4 regions of the Salipaludibacillus sp. HK11 genome follow, and region 1 is predicted to be linked to each of the others. Evidence: riboswitches for the same ligand, from Rfam matches in the RefSeq annotation. Region 1 holds a riboswitch; each other region holds the start of a gene.
What was found. A riboswitch is a leader RNA that binds a small molecule or an ion and turns the genes downstream of it on or off. The one in region 1 is predicted to bind cyclic di-GMP.
Positions count from the first base shown of each region.

Region 1 (4,764 bases):
TTCCACTTCAGTGAAAGAATCTTGCAGTTCTCCTTGCACTTTTTCATCTTCTTTACAAACCCACTCAATGAGATTTTTCTCTTGGCTCACTTCCCAGTCTTCTCTGCTAAAACTTTGCGTGATATTCCGCATGAACACAGGCTTATGTTCATCAAATATACTAATGTTGATTGAACTAAGGTCCCATTCAAGTTGCATCACTTGCTCATCGATCTCATCCTTATGATCTTGCATATACAATCGATACATTGACAATGGTGCCACATCAGCAACGATAGGATTCATTTTCAACTCTTCAAAATGAGAGACATATTTGTTGGTTAACTGTTCCGGAACAGCAAACAAAAGAATTTGTTTTATTTCTCTTTCCGCTTCATCATTCAACAAGAAAAAATCAAAGTACGCTTCATCAAATGGTAAATGAATCGTTGAACCAATCTCAAAGTTTATGTATCCTCGAATTTCTTCTTTTGATAGATCTTTAGGGACGTCTATTTGGCGAAAGAAAATAGACGAGTCTGGAACTAAAAACTTAATATCTTTACGTTTAAGCTTCCACTCTGTCACACACTCAGATAGTATCATCTCAAAACTATCTTCATCTATAATTTTACCTTTTTCTAAAACACCTTCAGGGATAACTCTCTCAAAATAATTAACGACCGTATCTACCGCCGGCTGTTTCGTCACGACACAGCGCAAGACATGATCTTTTATTTGAAAACTCACTTGCTCCTTTTTTCCAACTGTTATGATAGCCCCCATACAAAACCTCCATACATGAATACATTGATGTACCAATGAAAAATAGCCTCATGATAAAAATAACTGACCATTGCACCGATTGCTATAAACGGCCCGAATGGAATAGAACTTTTCCGCTGCGCTTTTTTCATTATAACGGCTGCAATCCCAAAAACCGCACCGATCAGAGATGAAAGAAAAACTGTCAGTAAAACGCCTTGAAAACCTAAGACGACACCGATCACTGCCATAAGTTTAATATCTCCGCCACCCATACCGCCTTTTGAGACAATAGCAAGAAGCAGAAAAAGAGTAAAACCAAATCCAGCACCAGCTAAACTATCCCACCAAGGGGAAAGTGGTTCAATCAATCGTAGAATCACTAATAAAACAAGAAAAAATAAGAGGATTTTATCGGGAATGAGCATCATTTCCAGATCTGAAATCGAAATGATTGCTAATAATGATATGAATACTAAAACTACCAGCAATTCTTTTGACCATCCCACCATGAGTGGTGAAATCGTGAAAAGACATGCCGTTGTCAGTTCGAAAAATGGGTATTTAACTGAAACAGACGACTGGCAGTTACGACAGCGTCCTTTTTGAAAAAGAAAGGAAACGACGGGAATAAGCTCTATCCATGTCAATGTCTTTTCGCAGTTTGGACAATGGGAACGTGGTTTGACAATCGAAGTCCCTTTCGCCACGCGAAGACCGACAACATTATAAAAAGAGCCTAAAACGAGTCCAACAAGAAATAAATAGAAATGAAGAAATAATTCCATGAGTAGACGTCCTTTCTTGAGAAAAGAAAAATGTAGTAGTAATTAATAATACTTTTCAAATTCTTATATGTAAATCCCTCCCAGTAGGAGGGATTTGTTGAACCTGTTAAGATTTAATTATCCAATCAGTCAAATAAACTTCTGTCTAAATTGGACGCGAGTATTGCTCCTCCAAAATTGTTTTCTCCAATAACATAATCCCCTTCTATATCTGCAAGATAAACTCTATAAACTCTATTCTCATTGCTATCATCTCCCATGTAGACCGTACCATCATTGTAAGATCCTCCCCCCCATGGATCTTCTATTTCTTCAAGGTAACCTCCATCCACCAAATCATCTAAACTTACACTATCCTCACCTGGATTACTTGCATCATAAAGTCTAGCTGAACTAATCATCTGTTGTGCATTGGCAATATGAGCATCTTGCCTTGAATTATCAATCAACCCTCCTACACTAGGTATCGCAATTGCTGCGATGATTCCTAGTATGACGACGACAACTAGTAACTCGATGAGTGTTAAACCCTTCTGATTCTTCAACATTCTTTTAAACATGTTTGTTTCTCTCCTTTTTTCTGTTTTATTTTTTGGCTTTACACAATTCCAATGTCTGTCAACATCAAGATTATTTGCAACGCCTATATTTTTTGGCCGGTTGCACTACTCGCTCCAATTGACCTAAGTGCCCAAATAATGGTCAAAATTCATTGCTCCATTGTTATCTCATTAAACTTCTGAGTAAATTTGAAACATTGGGACGATAATGGAAATCACAATCGTTCCGACAATTACTGCAAGGAAGACAATCATAACTGGTTCAATCAATGCCTTTAGCTTATCAGTAGCATATTCCACTTCTTTTTCATAAAACTGCGCAACTTTTGTCAACATTTGATCGAGTGATCCGGTTTCTTCACCGATCGAGATCATCTGCACAACGAGCGGTGGATAAACCCAGTGCTTCCTCATTGGTTCTGTTAATCGTTGTCCACTTTCAAGAGCATCACGTGACTGTTTTAACGAGCGCGATATTACTTCATTTCCAACGACACGCTCGACCATTTGCAGAGACTGTAAAATTGGTACTGAGCTAGAAAATAATGAACTCAGCGTTCTCGTCATTCGAGCAAGTGCTGCTTTTTGCAACAACGGACCAAATACCGGGAGTTTCAGTAATGCATAATCGACATAATATTTCGTCTCTGGCTTTTGCACCACTGCCCAAAGTGATATTCCTACTAAAACAAACAAGAGAATAATTAACCACCATAATTGTGCAACTACGTCACTTGCTCCTAGGACAAACAGTGTGATACCAGGAAGCTCACCTCCTACATCACTGAGCATCGAAGCAAATGTTGGCACCACCGATGATAACAAGAAAATGATAACAGCTATCGCAACAACGCCTACAATCGCAGGGTAGGCCAAAGCCGCCTTGACTTTTTGCCTTGTTTCATGCTGCTTTTCGAATTGAAGCGCCAATTGATCTAATGTCTCATCTAAGGCCCCACTCGCTTCACCCGCTCGCACCATATGAATAAAGATCACAGGAAACACTTTTTTGTGCTCTGCCGCTGCATCTGAGAAAGCGCGGCCAGTGACTAGTTCGTCTTCAATTTGATCAAGTGCTCTCCCTAGTGCTTTACTAGAGGTTTGTTTTGCGAGAATTGCTGTTGCATCTCTTAATGACACACCAGAGTTTAATAGAGTAGAAAATTGTCGCAGAAACATCACGAAGTCTTCTAATTTCACTGGATTCCCTATTGAAATGTCTTTATTTAAAAACGTCGATTCCATTTGTTCAATCGAAGCTAAAGCCAATCCTTGCGTCCTTAATTTTTCAATCACCTGCTTTTTCGTTTGTCCTGAAATCGTTCCTTCTTTTTTCAAGCCATTCTTTAGTTTTCCTTTGTATTTAAATTGAGGCATTAGCCATTCCTCTCCTGCAAGTACGGATAAACTTCTTCATGACTGACTTCTTTTCGATTAAGCAATTCTTGAATCGACATTTCCAACGTATTCATACCTTCTTTTCGGCTCGTCTGCATGACATTCTGGATTTGGTGAATCTTCTCACTTCGAATCATGTTTGAAATTGCCGGATTATTAATTAAGATTTCTGTAGCTGCTCTTCTTCCTTGGCGATTTGCAGTTGGAAACAAGCGCTGTGAGATAATTGCTGTTAAAACACTAGCAAGTTGAATTCGTATTTGCGCTTGTTGGCCTGGTGGAAATACATCAATGATTCGATCAATTGTCGCAGGCGCACTAGACGTATGCAGCGTAGCAAACACTAAATGACCGGTCTCTGCAGCCGTAATCGCTGTAGCAATCGTTTCTAAATCTCTCATCTCACCGACCAAGATTACATCTGGATCCTGTCGAAGCGAAGCTCTAAGACCATTCGCAAACGACATGGTGTCACTGCCTACTTCCCGTTGATCAATGATACTATTTCCGTGCTTGTGCAAATATTCAATTGGATCTTCTAACGTAATAATGTGCTTCTTTTGCGTTTCATTTATATGTTTTAACATTGCTGCTAACGTTGTAGACTTCCCGCTTCCAGTAGGTCCTGTTACTAACACTAATCCCTGTTTTTTCTCAGCTATTTTAGTTAAAATTTGCGGCATTTGCAAATCTTCTAAATTCGGAATACTAGTTGAAATCACTCTAATCGCCAAACTAATATGTGACCGCTGGCGATAGGCATTAATACGAAAACGCGACACTTTTGGAATACCGTAAGAAAAGTCTACTTCGCCTTTTTCTTTTAGTGTCTCATTATAATCCGCTGGCAATAATGCTTCGGTCATCCCTTTCATCATATCCGGCAAAATCACTTCGCTATCCATCCTTACTAAATCACCATTGATGCGAAACACAGGTGGCATTCCGATAGTTAAGTGAAGGTCAGATGCTTGAATCGAAACGGCTTTTTTTAATAAGTGATTAATTTTTTCTTCCATGACTGTCACCTACTTTTCTGTCACTACTCTAAGTACTTCTTCCGTCGTCGTAAGTCCATGAATTACTTTTTGTAACCCATCGTCTACAAGAAAAGCCATCCCTTTTTCTAAAGCATAGTCGCGAATCTCTTGACTCGATTTTTCATTCATAATCATGTATTTGATCTCATCATCAATGACTAGTAATTCATGAATAGCTAACCTTCCACGGTAGCCTGTCATGTTGCACGTCGGGCACCCTTCTCCATAGTGAAC
Region 1 covers NZ_CP181045.1:2,100,844-2,105,607, forward strand. Annotated here, with positions in the region: gene pilM (type IV pilus biogenesis protein PilM) at 1-765, opposite strand, end outside; gene ACM26V_RS10465 (prepilin peptidase) at 750-1,532, opposite strand; gene ACM26V_RS10470 (competence type IV pilus major pilin ComGC) at 1,658-2,092, opposite strand; cyclic di-GMP riboswitch class II at 2,178-2,259, opposite strand; gene ACM26V_RS10475 (type II secretion system F family protein) at 2,264-3,469, opposite strand; gene ACM26V_RS10480 (type IV pilus twitching motility protein PilT) at 3,469-4,509, opposite strand; gene ACM26V_RS10485 (GspE/PulE family protein) at 4,519-4,764, opposite strand, start outside.

Region 2 (4,764 bases), 2.3 Mb from region 1:
AGAGAAATGAGCAATTAATCGAATCAAATCAAGAATTAATTGACATGGAAAAAGGTAGAGTTCATTTACTATCGAATATTTCTCATGAATTAGGAACGCCTATCACGTTTTTACAAGGCTACGTGCAAACGGTTAAGGAAGGATACATTGATGCTGGCAACTTGAAATACTTAAATATTGTAGAAAATAAGGTGAAATTATTAGATCGTCTTATTAATGATTTGTTTGACCTTGTAAAGTTTGAATCTGGAAAAATGAGATTAAATATTGAAAATATTGAACTTGAACCATGGCTATTAGATGTGTATAACAGATTTGAATTAGAAGTGAATCAAAGTAATATAAATCTTATAAAAACGAATGTAAACTATCTACATAGAGTGGATACAACTATTCTCCTTATTGATATTGAGAGAATGGATCAGGTTTTTTCTAATTTGATCTCTAATGCGATCAAACACACTTCCTCTGGTGGAGTGATCACGATTTCAGCGGAGGTATCAAAAAATAAGCGAAACAATAAAACGTTTGAGTTTGATGGTATGGTAGTTATTGAGGTAAAGGATAACGGAATTGGCATCGATCAATCGACATTGCCCCACATATTTGAACGATTTTATAAAGGGAGCAATTATTCTGGTGATAGTGGGACAGGGTTAGGTTTAGCGATAACGAAAGAAATTATTGAATATCATAAAGGCGAAATATGGGTTGAAAGTTCAGCGGAAACAGGGACTTCTTTTTTTGTCTCGTTGCCAGTTGTTTTCAAAGATTCAGTGAAAAACGAAGGGGTGTGAGTAAGTGAATCCAGAGAAAATATTAATTGTAGAAGACGATGATGACATTCGTGAATTGACTTCATTATATTTACAAAAAAAAGGATATCTCGTTTTTACAGCTGAGAATGGGATAAATGCCTTAAATATAATCCCAGAACAACAACCAGAATTAGTATTATTGGACATTCTTTTACCTGGAATGGAAGGGTTTGAAGTTTGTGAGAAAATTAGATTAATAACAAATGTTCCGATTATTTTCATGAGTTGTAAGAGATCTTCGACTGATAAAGTGAAAGGCCTCAATGCAGGCGGAGATGATTATATTACGAAACCGTTTGACCTTGCTGAATTAGAGGCCCGCATAAAGGCAAATTTACGTCGAAATGGGTTACAGTCTTTCGGTGAGGTGAAGAGTACCCGAGTCTTACAATCGGGCGAAATATCTGTAAATTTAAATAGCTTTGAAGTGTTTGTTAATAATAAACTCGTTTCATTGTATGCAAAGGAACTCCAATTGCTCTTGCTATTTCTAAAGAACCCTAACCAAGTGTTTAGTTCAGAACAGATTTATAATCAAATTTGGGGTATTGACCAATTTGGAGATTTGAAAACAGTCTCCGTCCACATTCGTAATTTGCGAAAGAAAATTGAGAAAGATCCAGCTCATCCGTCTCATATTAAGACGGTGCGTGGGTTTGGTTATAAGTTTCAAGATGTTAACTAGCATTGTAGGTGGCTATTCTATGGTTAGTATATTTTTAATACTAATTTAAAAAAAGAATCATTTTTTTCCCTTTATTTAACTTAGATTTAACCTTTGCCCTGTATATTAAAATTTAGACAGGTTGACAGGTGAAGGAATTCTAGGGATGGAAGAGTACACTTGAATAAGATAGAAAATTTAAACATATCAATGGTAACTTCGTCGATTAGCACATTGTCTTTGATTAAAATCTTCCTACTAGTAAAAGGCAAACCTGCTTAAAAGCAGTGGCGCAAAGCTATGGGTCTAACGGTCTGAAAAAAAGGCCTATGATCGCCAGGCTGCCTATTAGGTACTTGTGGGAAAGGAGGTCTAGGGAAGCAATGGAAAATACATTTGGCTCAACCTTAGACAAAGAATGGGTAAAATTGATGGAAGAGGCTCGGGAGATAGGGATGACTCCAGAGGATGTTCTACAATTTTTTAATCACAGAAAAAGTGAAAAAAGTTTTATTGTTTTGAATGACCAAAAAGGGAATGTGTCATAATTTATTATTGGTACTGTATTTTTTTAGGTTTGCATTTTTTCCATGAATGAACGTCAATTAAATAAATGTAAATCATGTATGCTACTGGTCCAAATGGATCAGTATTTTTTTTACTTTAAGAATGTTTAACTTAGCTAAAGGATTAAAACCAAAAAAACTAATTTATTGAGGATTTATCTTAAGCAGGTTGCTGAATAACTCAAAAATTGGCAAGCAGATGATGATTTTTAACAAATATCCTTCACTTGTCCAAACGTTTCGAGCTAACAACGCATTATATAGTGGATAAGGGGAGGTTTTTTCTAGGGAGTACAAGTAAATAGGGGACTAGTCGAACTTACTCAATTGCTTTCTGCAAATAAAGGAGGAGAAGTTTATGGTTAAGATTTTTATAGATCCTGGTCATGGTGGAGATGATCCAGGAGCAATAGGGAATGGGTTGAGAGAGAAAGATCTTGTGTTGGATATATCTAGACGGATTAGACGACAGTTAAATCGATTTAACGATGTGGAAGTGAGGATGAGTCGAGAAGATGATCGATTTATTTCACTATCAAATCGAGCTACTTTGGCGAATTCCTGGGGAGCAGATTATTTTATTTCTGTTCATGTGAATGCTGCTGGTGGAACTGGATTTGAATCGTATATTTGGAATGGAAATGTCAAGTCACAAACGCGATCGAATCAATCAATTATGCATTCGGAGATTATTGCCCAAATAGGGGTGAGAGATCGAGGTAGAAAAAGCGCCAATTTTGCGGTGCTCCGTCGTACAAACATGCCTGCAATTTTAACAGAAAATCTATTTATTGATAATGCTGCTGAAGCTGCGAAGCTTAAAGACAGCGATTTTTTGGAAGCGATAGCCAAAGGACATACCAATGGGCTTGTTTCGATTTATAATCTAAAAGGGAATGGAACTGAAAGTGGGACGGATGAGACAAACGGATCAGATGAAGAAGGTTCTCCACCATCAGGGGAAATCAGTCAGATTCAATCAACGTTAAATGATAGATATGCCCTTTCGATTGCCGTTGATAATATTTACGGACCTGAAACACAAGGAACTTTGTTAAAAGGGTTACAAACGGAATTAAACAAACAATTTAATCGGAGGCTTGTCGTAGATGGAATTTGGGGCCCAAATACGAGAGGTGCAGTTGTTAATGTAAGGAGAGGAGCAAGAGGAAATATTACCTGGGTTCTACAGGCTACACTCTTAGGTAAAGGATTCTCTCCAGGTTCAATTGATGGAATATTCGGCCCGAAAACCGAGAGTGCGGTAAGGAGATTTCAACGAGCGCAAGGAATTAAGATCGATGGAATTGCTGGGCAAGAAACTTTTACAGCTTTATTTAGCTGATAAAGAGACACTTTTTATTTAAAAGGCATTTTCTCCTCAATACAGGAGAGAATGTCTTTTAAGGTTGAACAAAAAAATATAAATTATCCACTAGTGCTTCTGTGACTTTATATTACCATTGAAAAAAGTATTTCAATGACATCGTCACTACTGTATAGGAGACGACGCCGAATGCAAAAGTTGGATAGTGTGCTTCTTGGTCAGGAGGTAGCTCATATTTTAAAACATTTAAGATCATTGCCCCTGAAATGAATGCAAAAATAATTGCTTGGACCAACGCAGGCAATGTAACCTTCATTCCAATGTACCAGCCAGCCAAAATTCCACAAACAAGAACATACCTCCCAATTTTATTATAAAGATCCCCGTATTCGATCCATAAATCATGGGCAATTGCAATAAAATGAAGACCAACCGCAAGTCCATAAAAAACAGCTTGTATCCCCGCAACTTTATGAGAAAGGACCGTGTAAGAAACAAGCATATTATAAATCGTAAAAAAACTGATCTGCATCCAAAATAATGACCTAGCTTTTTCGTAGTTCAGATTTTGTTTTTTCCTCACAATTTTTTGAATACCGTAGAAAAGGAGAAGGCCTAACAAACCAACAAAATATAATTCCGACTCCATCGTTAAAGTATTTGTATAACTTTTAGCAATATCCTGTTCTTTATGTAATGTAGGGAGCACATAAACAAAGACATAAGAAACAGCAAGTCCTCCTGAAAAAGAGAACCATCGTAACCGTTGTATACGGTCATCAGGTATAAATTCGTTTGCTAGTAAATGGATGGCGATGAATGCTCCCCCGATAATAAAGGCATCAATAGACATCATGAAATCTCCTTCAGCCGTAATAGCTTCTATGGTTTCCTATATATAGGTAAACTATGGAGGGAAATACTTATTTATTCTAAAGGTTTGCGATTACGTGGGAAAACACTAGGGTTGGTAAGTGCAATCCTAGTGTTCTTAGTGGATTATGTTTTTTTCCGTTCAACTTCTGTTGGACTGTACCCAGGTCTTGCATGTAGTTCATAGAGATCGTCCATCTCTTTTGCTATTTCCAAATCTGGAGAATTATCTGTAGCGATATCTTTTTTTGGTGTCTGAGGTAACGATTTTTTATTTTTATCACGGGGGCGACGATTTCTTGTACTTCCCATAAAAACAACTCCTTTCAGCTTCATTTTTTGTGAAAAAAGAAATTGATATGTTATGAAAATAATGGGTGTTTTCTTAGCTGAAAAGGCAATGTTGTTTTAATCTCAAAGTGCCTAATATTATGATTCAGATATATTTACCAAAAATAAGTTAGAATTGTCACGAAAGTGTCATAATATTATTGAGGGTTTTGTTGTGCGATTCAA
Region 2 covers NZ_CP181045.1:4,376,249-4,381,012, forward strand. Annotated here, with positions in the region: gene ACM26V_RS20775 (ATP-binding protein) at 1-797, shown strand, start outside; gene ACM26V_RS20780 (response regulator transcription factor) at 802-1,503, shown strand; cyclic di-GMP riboswitch class I at 1,740-1,831, shown strand; gene ACM26V_RS20785 (anti-repressor SinI family protein) at 1,866-2,030, shown strand; gene ACM26V_RS20790 (N-acetylmuramoyl-L-alanine amidase) at 2,407-3,393, shown strand; gene ACM26V_RS20795 (hypothetical protein) at 3,506-4,231, opposite strand; gene ACM26V_RS20800 (YfhD family protein) at 4,375-4,560, opposite strand.
Region 2: it holds a riboswitch for cyclic di-GMP, as region 1 does, so the genes downstream of both, ACM26V_RS20785 (anti-repressor SinI family protein) here and ACM26V_RS10470 (competence type IV pilus major pilin ComGC) in region 1, are expected to answer to the same signal.

Region 3 (4,764 bases), 2.4 Mb from region 1:
AACACTGCCTTAGACTCTTCCACATTTTGTAAAATACTTTCTGTAATCTCTAACTCTAGAAACTCAGCTTTCAATCCAGTTTCTTGCAAAGCATTTCTCACAGTTTCTATAAAATCGCCATGCTGAAATTGCCGAACAGATACATTAACTGAAACGCACAATGATGGATATCCAATTTCTTGCCATGCCTTGTTTTGTTTACAGGCCACTCTAATAACCCATTCACCAATTGCTATAATTTGACCTGTCTCTTCTGCTACCGAGATAAATTCAACAGGTGAAATACGCCCCAACTCTGGGTGATCCCATCGTAATAAAGCTTCCATTCCTACTAGTTTTTCCGATTGTAATTCTATCTTCGGTTGATAGTAAAGAGTGAATTGCTTTCTGTCAATCGCATGTCTCAATTCCGTCTCTATTAACATTTTGCGCGCCAATTGATCATGTAAACCTGAAGAGAAAAAGTGAAATCCATTCCCGCCTCTCCCCTTTGCTAAATACATTGCGGCATCCGCATTTTTAAGTAATGTCTCACTGTTCGTACCATGCTCCGGGTAGGAACAGATTCCGATACTGGGGGTTATTGTTATTTCGTTCCTCTCTACAAAAAATGGCTTTACAAATGCTTTTTTTATCGATTTCGATAATTCAATGCATCTTTTTTTAGTAGAATTGGATAGGATTAGAACAAACTCGTCTCCTCCTAACCTATATAAACTTTCATCTGTTCCTAATACACTACTCAATCGTTCCGATGCCTCTTTTAGTATATTGTCTCCAATATGATGACCCAGCGTATCATTTACAATTTTAAAGCGATCTAAATCTATTAAGAGTAACGCTAAATTTTTATTGTTTTCAGCAGCTTGATTGACTATTTGTTCTAAATCGTTCTGAAAGCTAGTACGATTGTTTAATCCCGTTAGCGAATCATGATAGGCCAATTCTCTGTATTCATTTACTAAGTATTCATTTTTTCGAATTATCACGTAATGGCGCACAAGTATCAATACGAAGATAACAATTAAACCAATACTTAGCGCATTTAAATCCCAATTATAACTATGAGTTACTAAAACAATTAAAATAATACTACTTAAATAAGGGAATACTGCCTCCTGCCCATTGAAGATATTTCTAATTTCCCACTTTGGTTTGCGTTGATTTCCTTGGGCAAACTTGCCAGATAAACCAATCAGTATTAAAGCCGTTAACCATATTGGATCAATATAGTTTCCTGGTGCGTGAACCTGTCCAATTAATTCAAAGTAAGCATAACTCGTGTCAGAAATCACTTGTAAGAAGAAACCAACGACAATAAATAACATAATTCGTTTTTCGTTACTGAATTGAGAAAAATAATACAAGCAAGTAATAACGAATAAAATGCTGAGTGACGTTATAGGATAGGCTAAATTTATTATTGTATAATAAAAGGAAAATTCTGAATGGAGTATGATAGGTTCCATTAAATAATGTACACTTATCGCTGCTGCTGAAATCATAAAAATAATAATGTTGAAAAGATAATGGTTATTTTTAATGTAAATACTTATTAATTTTACTTTATATGTTAATGCCGTCAAAAAAAAGATATAAGCTAAGAGCCAGAATAGATAGGTACTGCCAGGGAAATGAGTCTCCCCTTCCAAGATAAAGTATAAAAACCAGAATGCATCAGCAAAAATATAAAATAGAATACCAATACTTAATAATAACCAAAAATACTTCTGCTTCCCTGTGATTGTCCGGTAAGCTTTAAAAATCCAAAAAAAACTCAAAGATCCCCACAAAACTGGAAAAACGCTTGCACCGAATACTCTCATCCATTCATTTTCTCTAAAAATATAAAACCAGCTATAAAAAAACAAAACACTTCCGATAAGGAACAATAACGTTCGCCATTTAGCTATGATCCACACCTCACATTCTATCAAACATTTTTGAAAAATTGACATTTTAAAATAGCAAATATTATAAAGACAGAATTTCTCTATAAGATACATAAAAAGGCTATTCCCCCCCATGGAAATAACCTTTAAACAACTAGTTATTCCTGGTAACCCAGCCGCCATAGTTCATCCTTAGGCCTGTAGCTTTGCGTCCTTGTTTTTCAACAAGTTTGCTCTTAACGGAATACACCTATACATTTATTAACTTTACATTTTATAGTTATATTATAACACAAAAAACAACATCACTAGTACTTTTTTCTAAAATATTTATCAAGTTATAGTCTATAAGACCCAAAAATTGTGAAGTCCATGTTGACAAAACCCTACTACTTAATTTTATATTACTTCAATCTATCCTCACTTAGTCCTATTTCCACGCGACGTTGAACAATTTGTAGTCGAACATAGAAACCAATTGCAGCACAAGTTAAACCTAACGTTATTCCAACCCATAATCCGAATGGACCTAGTTCTGTATAAGCTGAAAAATAATATCCCGCCGGAATCCCAATAATCCAATAAGAGATAAAAGCAGTAATAAATGGTACTTTGACATCTTTATAACCTCTTAACACACCTTGTAATCCTGATTGCGCCGCATCAGAAAGTTGATAGACAATCGCAATAATAAAGAATTGTCCTGCCATCAACACAACTTCACTATCATTTGTATAAAGATACGCAATTTGTTCTCTGAAAAAGAAGAGAAAAACTGCTCCGACTGCTAAGATGCCAATTCCACCCCAGACGCCAAGACGTCCATATTGTTTGGCAGCCCGAATCTTTCCCCCTCCCACAGAAAAACCTACAACAATTGTTAAGGCCATCGAAATACTTAATGGAATCATGAAAATAAGCGAAGTAAAACTTAATGCAATCTGATGCGCAGCAATGGTTACCGTAGTAAACATAACTCCCATCAATAGTGTTACAACTGAAAAGATGCTCGCCTCAAAGAAAATAGATAGACCTATCGGAATTCCAATCGAAAGCTGCTCTTTCCATGTTTTCCAAGATGGTTTCACCCATTTTACAAGAATTTGGTAATGTCTAATCACCGGTACTTTAAATGTCATCCATACACTAAAAAACAGAATGATCCAATACGTCAGTGCAGTTGCATAACCAGCACCAATACCGCCCAATGTTGGTAATCCAAAGTTACCAAATATAAAGCCATAGTTTAACAAAACATTAAAAGGAACTGCTGATACTGTAATAATCATTGTTATTCGTGTGAACCCTTGTCCATCAAAGAAATTGCGAAGTACATTCGCCAAAAATAACGGAATGATACCTATTGATAAGCCGACTAAATAGTGCAAAGAAATATGGGTTACAGCATCGGTTAAATTCATGATCGATAAAATTGGTTCAAGTAAAAATACTCCACCAACGACAACGATAAGAGCAAGAACAATTGATAAATATATCGCTTGTGTCACCGATTCGGAAATTTTATCTTTTCGACCACTTCCCACTAGCTGCGCTACAATTGTAGTTACAGCTAATAATATACCGTTAATTCCAGTGAACACCGGTAACCATAAACTAGAACCAATCGCAACGCCAGCTAAATCATCCGTACCTACCCGGCCAGACATCATTGTATCTACTAAATTCATTGCAAAAAAACTAACTTGTGTCACCATAATCGGCCATAATATTCTTGAGAATAGAAGTACTTTTTCTCTGCTTGTCTCTACATGTTCCATTTTTTCACCTATAATTTCATCGTTAAATTTTTAACCATATTCAGACAAGACTGCTGAAAATATACATCATCCTATTCTATCAAAAAAAGTTGAATAAATCCTTATCTTTTCATTTCAAAAACAACAAAAAAGTCATCGCATAGATTTCCCCCTATGAGATGACTTTTTTTATTTCTACTCCTTCTAAATTAAAACAAATTCAAAAAGCTACAATTCCAAAACTGAAATTGTAGCTTCAGTAATTTCATTATACCTTCTCAATAGCTTCGTCAATAGAGACATCACCATTTAATATTTCAAAAATTTTGCCATACGTATTTTTCTTGTCTAATGTTTCTACTACAACATGGCCAACATCAGCACGAGTAATTGTCGTATTCCGATGACCGATTTTCTCTTCAAGTAGTATTCTTCCAGTTGGTTCATCGTTCGTAAGTCCACCAGGCCTTACTATCGTATAATCTAGCCCACTAGCCTTAAGGTGATCATCTGCAAGTTTTTTTGCTACAACATAATGACGCATTTTTTCTGGAGCACTTTCCGGATCATCTACGTTGATGGCACTCACCATGACAAAGCGCTTTACACCTTGCTTCTTAGCTTCATCCACTGTTTTCATCGCTCCCCACAAATCAATGAGAACGGTTTTGTCAGCGCCTGTATGGGGCCCAGAACCTGCTGCAAATACAACGGCATCTACGTCTTTAAAAGCATGAGAAATATCACCTTCTAAGTCTGCAATAACTGTATCTGTAGCACCCAAATTTTTAAGCTCAGCTCCCTGTTCTGCTTTTCTAACCATCGCTATAGCCTGATGTTCTTCAGATTTCCCAAAGTGCTTAAGACTATGTCTAGCAACTTGTCCATTTGCACCTACAATTAGTACTTTCATGTTGATCCACTCCTTTATGTTTCAATGGTTATTATTCCCACTATTAAAGAGTATCAAACATGCAGGTGATTTAGCTATTCATTCGCTTTATCTAATGGGGAGCCAATCTAAAACTCTCCGAATCATTGCATCCCAATACGCCCATTAGTGACCACCGTGACCTTTATCATGAGTTTAAATCCATAACAAATTCCACGGTAGA
Region 3 covers NZ_CP181045.1:4,531,230-4,535,993, reverse strand. Annotated here, with positions in the region: gene ACM26V_RS21460 (putative bifunctional diguanylate cyclase/phosphodiesterase) at 1-1,958, opposite strand, end outside; cyclic di-GMP riboswitch class I at 2,056-2,137, opposite strand; gene ACM26V_RS21455 (MATE family efflux transporter) at 2,297-3,670, opposite strand; gene ACM26V_RS21450 (SDR family oxidoreductase) at 3,918-4,562, opposite strand.
Region 3: it holds a riboswitch for cyclic di-GMP, as region 1 does, so the genes downstream of both, ACM26V_RS21460 (putative bifunctional diguanylate cyclase/phosphodiesterase) here and ACM26V_RS10470 (competence type IV pilus major pilin ComGC) in region 1, are expected to answer to the same signal.

Region 4 (4,764 bases), 2.1 Mb from region 1:
TCCGCCCATTGTTTTCCCTTTAATGGTTACACTTCCATCGGAATGGATGAAAGTGTTCACACAACCCTTGCCTTGAATATAGACATCTCCATTACAATGAATCTCACTATTCATTGAGTAATTAAGAGTAATAGAAGAATTGTTTTCTATTGGGCTTTGACATATTTCCATTAAACTATGCGCTTCATTTATGAGATCATCAACATCAGAATTTGATTTTATTACATTGTGATTGTTAACAAGAAAGCTTTTGTATAACTTTATCGCAAATGTATGCCAGCTTCGGTCGAGTAAATCTTGTCTTTCATTAATGGCTTTAACTAACTGTGTAGTTGTTGGTTTTAAATCCTTAAATTTAGTCTCTGCCAACACTTTAATAACAGGAGTCAATCCTTGTTGGCTTTGATACGTGTCCTGGAATTTAGCTGATTGAGTTAATTGTTTCAACACTGTAACGAAAGGTTCAAATATGTGAATGAATGGCTCTAGTTTCTTAGCTATCTCTTCAAAAACTAAACTGTTCTTACCAGCAATCAGTGAACTATTAATCGAGTTACCTACGATGGTAATTGAATTTCGCGTTTGAATAGAACTATGAAAAACATTTCGGTGCATCCATGCAGATCCTTCTGCATCGACGGTCATTTGTTCATTTACATGACCAGTTATTTCAACATCACCGACAAAATGTATATTACCGTCTTCCATATTCAAATCGCCACGATGTAATAGTTTTGGTAGAATAGATACACGTACAAGTTGGCCAATTTGTTCTACTTTCGGTCTGCCCTTCGTTATTGCAATAATTTTATTTTCTTCTGGCAAATATTCTATCCCACTACCCATCTTGAGAATGACCGGCTCACCTGATTTCGCTTTGAGACTTTCACCATAAACATTTATTCCATCTTCTCCAGGAGTCGGATCCATAATAGTAGCTAACATTTCTCCTTCCTCTATGGAAGGAATGTAAATGGATTCTCTGAAATCAATGCTTCCATCGATTTTTTCAGAAAAGGGTGTTGTTCGCTCGTGAATGTCGATAGAGTAAGAAACTTCTCCATTGGAGCCGTCTTTGGGCAACATTCCTTCAGCAATTATATATGATTCTGGTTCGCTGGATTGACATGCAGATTTGATTCGATCGTGCTGAATATTTTCAGTAATTTTCATTTTTTCTAATTGGTCATAGACATCTTTTTCTGTAAGCTGGTTGTTAACTTGTGTGGCTTGAGCGACTTGAATCTTTATTACGTCAGTAGGAGGGTGGTCTTCTATGGATGGGATAATATAATAACCAGGTTCAACAGCTAGAGTTACCTCTTGGTGTTGCTGGTCCACCTTCACCGACCACTTTGTTTCAATCGCTTTTGTCTCTAAGTCGAACTTTAATAAATCACCATTAGTTAAATAGGTTCTACCTTTTACAGGCTCACTATTTTTTAAAACAGTAAAATCCGGTGGCACTTCAAGTAGTGGTTTTTTCGTTTCTGTGTCTTGAAAGTAGAGGCTACCATCTTTGACCCATGCTTTGCCTTGTAAATTTTGGTTAGAAAGGTCTGACAAAGGGGTAGCTTGCGATGGGGATGAGTGGTGATCTTGAATCTCCTTTTTAAGCCAATCTTCCCATCCAGAATCATTTTGATCGCTAGTTGTAGAGTTGTCTATTTTAGAAACAATGATTTTTGCCTTTGATCTATTGAGTCCAAATAGGCGCTCAGAACCTGGATCAACAATTTCAATATGCACATCTTTTTTTTCTAGTTTTAATTGATGGAGTGCCTTCTCAATGGCAGAATCCACATTTTTACCTTGAAATATCAATGACTCAGTCAAGGCAATCACCACCTCTTCAAATAAATTGTAGAAGCAGACTTTTCTGCTTCGGCAGCTCGGCGATCATAGAAGATGTCTTCCTTAGACCCGTAGCTTTGCGCCACTATTTTTCAATAGGTTTGCCATTATCGTCAGTTAATGTAATATTGTAGTAATTTCTACTTATATCATACTCTATTTTGTTAATGATGAAAACGTTTATTTCAGCTCTTAAAACATTATTGCTGTGTTTGCGTGAGCATTAATTTCTTCTTGATCATTAGAAATCATTTGTCATGCTTAGTGACAAAGAACTATACTCTAGCTAGGTGAGTATTTAGTAAATAAGGTGGTTACCATGAAACTGAAAATTTGGATAATAATATCGATATTTTTTGGCGGGGTACTCGGAACGTTGCTTAGGTATGTCATCAATTTACAAACGATGACATTACTTTTCCCTATAGGGACTGTCATTGAAAATTTGCTGGGTAGCTTTTTACTTGGGGTGTTAACAGGATGGATTGTTGTGAAAGTAATTCCTCCTGTTGTGAAGGAAGGAATAGGTGTAGGATTTTGTGGTGGATTCACGACGATGTCAACGTTAGCTGCAGATTCTGTATTTTTAGCAGGGCAAGAGACGTTATTTCAAGCCAGTTTGTATCTTGCAGTCTCTTTGTTAGGTGGAGTTGCACTAGCGTTTCTTGGCATCGCTATTGGACAGAGAGTAGCAACGGGTAAGAAGAAAGCAGGTGTTAAAGTGTGAACATCCTTATTGTCGCCTTAGGTGGAGGTTCTGGAGCAGTATGTAGATACTTGCTTGGTTTATGGATCAAAAATAATACAAAACAGAGAAAGATTCCTACCGCAATGCTATATGTTAATTTACTTGGTTCATTAGGGTTGGGAGTTTTGTTTGGGCTACTTTATCAGGAAACCCCTTTCGTAGACTATGATAACCCAATATTTTTACTACTCGGAGTCGGTTTCTTTGGTGCTTTTACGACGTTCTCAACTTTTACTGTGGAAGCATCTAGCTTGATGAATAAAAGTAAGTGGCGAGAGCTAGGAATTTATATTGGATTTTCAGTAACTGGATGTATTGCTATGTTTGTTTTAGGGATGTTTTTAATAACTTAAAGGCAGATGAAAAACGCATGATCCCTAGGACCATGCGTTTTTTACTATGAATTATTTTTTATCCTTCTGGTGATCTTGATCTGATTCGTCTTTTTTATCTGCTTCCAAATCTCCGTTTAATTGATCACCAATATCGTCACGTAAGTCGTCATAAATTTTCTCTTTAAATTCATCATAGACTTCTTTCTTAATATCATCGTATACTTCATCTTTGACTTTTTCATAGACGTCCTTTTTTATTTCTGTGTAGGCTTGATCTTTAAAATCATCATATGCTTCGTCTTTCATTTGTTCATAAACATCATCTTTTATTTCGTCGTACGCTTCATCTTTGAAGTCATCGTAGATGTTTTCTTTCATCCCACCGTATACTTCTTCTTTGACTTTTTTGCGCTCACGTTTCGAGGTGTGGAGTCTGTCAGCTTTTAAATCTTTCCCCATCATCAGTAATAAAGAAAAGATCATGACCAACATGATAATCGCAAACGGCAGAGCGGCAACGATGGAAGCGGTTTGTAACCCCTCGAGTCCACCACTGACTAATAAAACACTTGCAGTACCTGCAATTAATAGTCCCCAAATTACTTTGATCGATAATTTAGGTGCTAAACTTCCAGCACTCGTCATTGCACCTAAAACATATGAAGCCGAGTCTGCTGACGTGATAAAGAAGACGACAATCAAAAGCACAGCCAAAATACTCATGAAAGTACTAAGTGGTAAATTTTCTAACATGGCAAACAAGGCAACCTCGACGTCATTTTGGACAAGACCACCGATTTGATCATTGCCGCCTAAAATCATATCTAAGGCGGTACCACCAAATGCAGTAAACCATAGTGCTGCTAATAGAGAAGGGACAATTAATACCCCTGCAACGAATTCACGAATCGATCTTCCTCTAGATATTCGTGCAATGAAAATCCCCATAAATGGTGCCCATGAAATATGCCAAGCCCAAAAGAAGATCGTATTATTGCCAAGCCATTCACCGTCACCAAACGGGTTTAAATCCAAGCTCATTTGCGTCACATTTGTGATGTAGCCGCCGACCGTCGTCACAAAATTTTGCGCAATGAACAATGTTGGCCCAGTAATGATAACGAAAAGTAAAAGTATTGCAGCGATGGTTATATTGAGTGTACTTAAAATTTTAATACCTTTGTTGATACCGGTAGCGGCCGAGAACATAAATAAGACCGTAACGATTGCAATAATTGATAATTGCGTCGCTGGGGTATTTGGAATCCAATCGATTAAGTAAGATAGTCCACCAGTAATTTGCAAGGCACTAAGACCAAACGTTGTAGCGACACCTGTTGACGTTGCCAATACAGCAAGTACGTCGATCCCTTTTCCGAGAGGCCCATGCGCTCTGTCTCCTAAAATAGGTTGAAAAGCAGAACTAATCAATGCTGGTTGATCTTTTCTGAATTGTACATAGGCTAATGTGAGTGCTACTAAAGAAAAGATTGCCCATGGGTGTAGTGCCCAATGGAATACTCCGTAACGGAGACCAGCGGCAGCGCGAACACCTTCTGATGCACCAATGTAATCTGGGTGTGGATCAGAAAAGTAAAGGACAGGTTCTGCAACTCCCCAAAATACAAAGCCCACACCAATACCGGCGGAGAACAACATCCCCAACCATGTAATGAATTTATATTCTGGTTTTTCATCTGGTTTCCCAAGTTTTAGCTTACCAAAAGGGCTTAGTGCTAAAAATAGGACAAATGCGATAAAAATCGCTGTTGTTAACATGTAAAACCAACCGAAGGTGTCTAAGGTAAACGCTAATGCTGTCTCGGA
Region 4 covers NZ_CP181045.1:4,205,208-4,209,971, forward strand. Annotated here, with positions in the region: gene ACM26V_RS19990 (flagellar assembly protein A) at 1-1,836, opposite strand, end outside; cyclic di-GMP riboswitch class I at 1,884-1,970, opposite strand; gene ACM26V_RS19995 (fluoride efflux transporter FluC) at 2,174-2,581, shown strand; gene crcB (fluoride efflux transporter CrcB) at 2,578-2,955, shown strand; gene ACM26V_RS20005 (BCCT family transporter) at 3,007-4,764, opposite strand, start outside.
Region 4: it holds a riboswitch for cyclic di-GMP, as region 1 does, so the genes downstream of both, ACM26V_RS19990 (flagellar assembly protein A) here and ACM26V_RS10470 (competence type IV pilus major pilin ComGC) in region 1, are expected to answer to the same signal.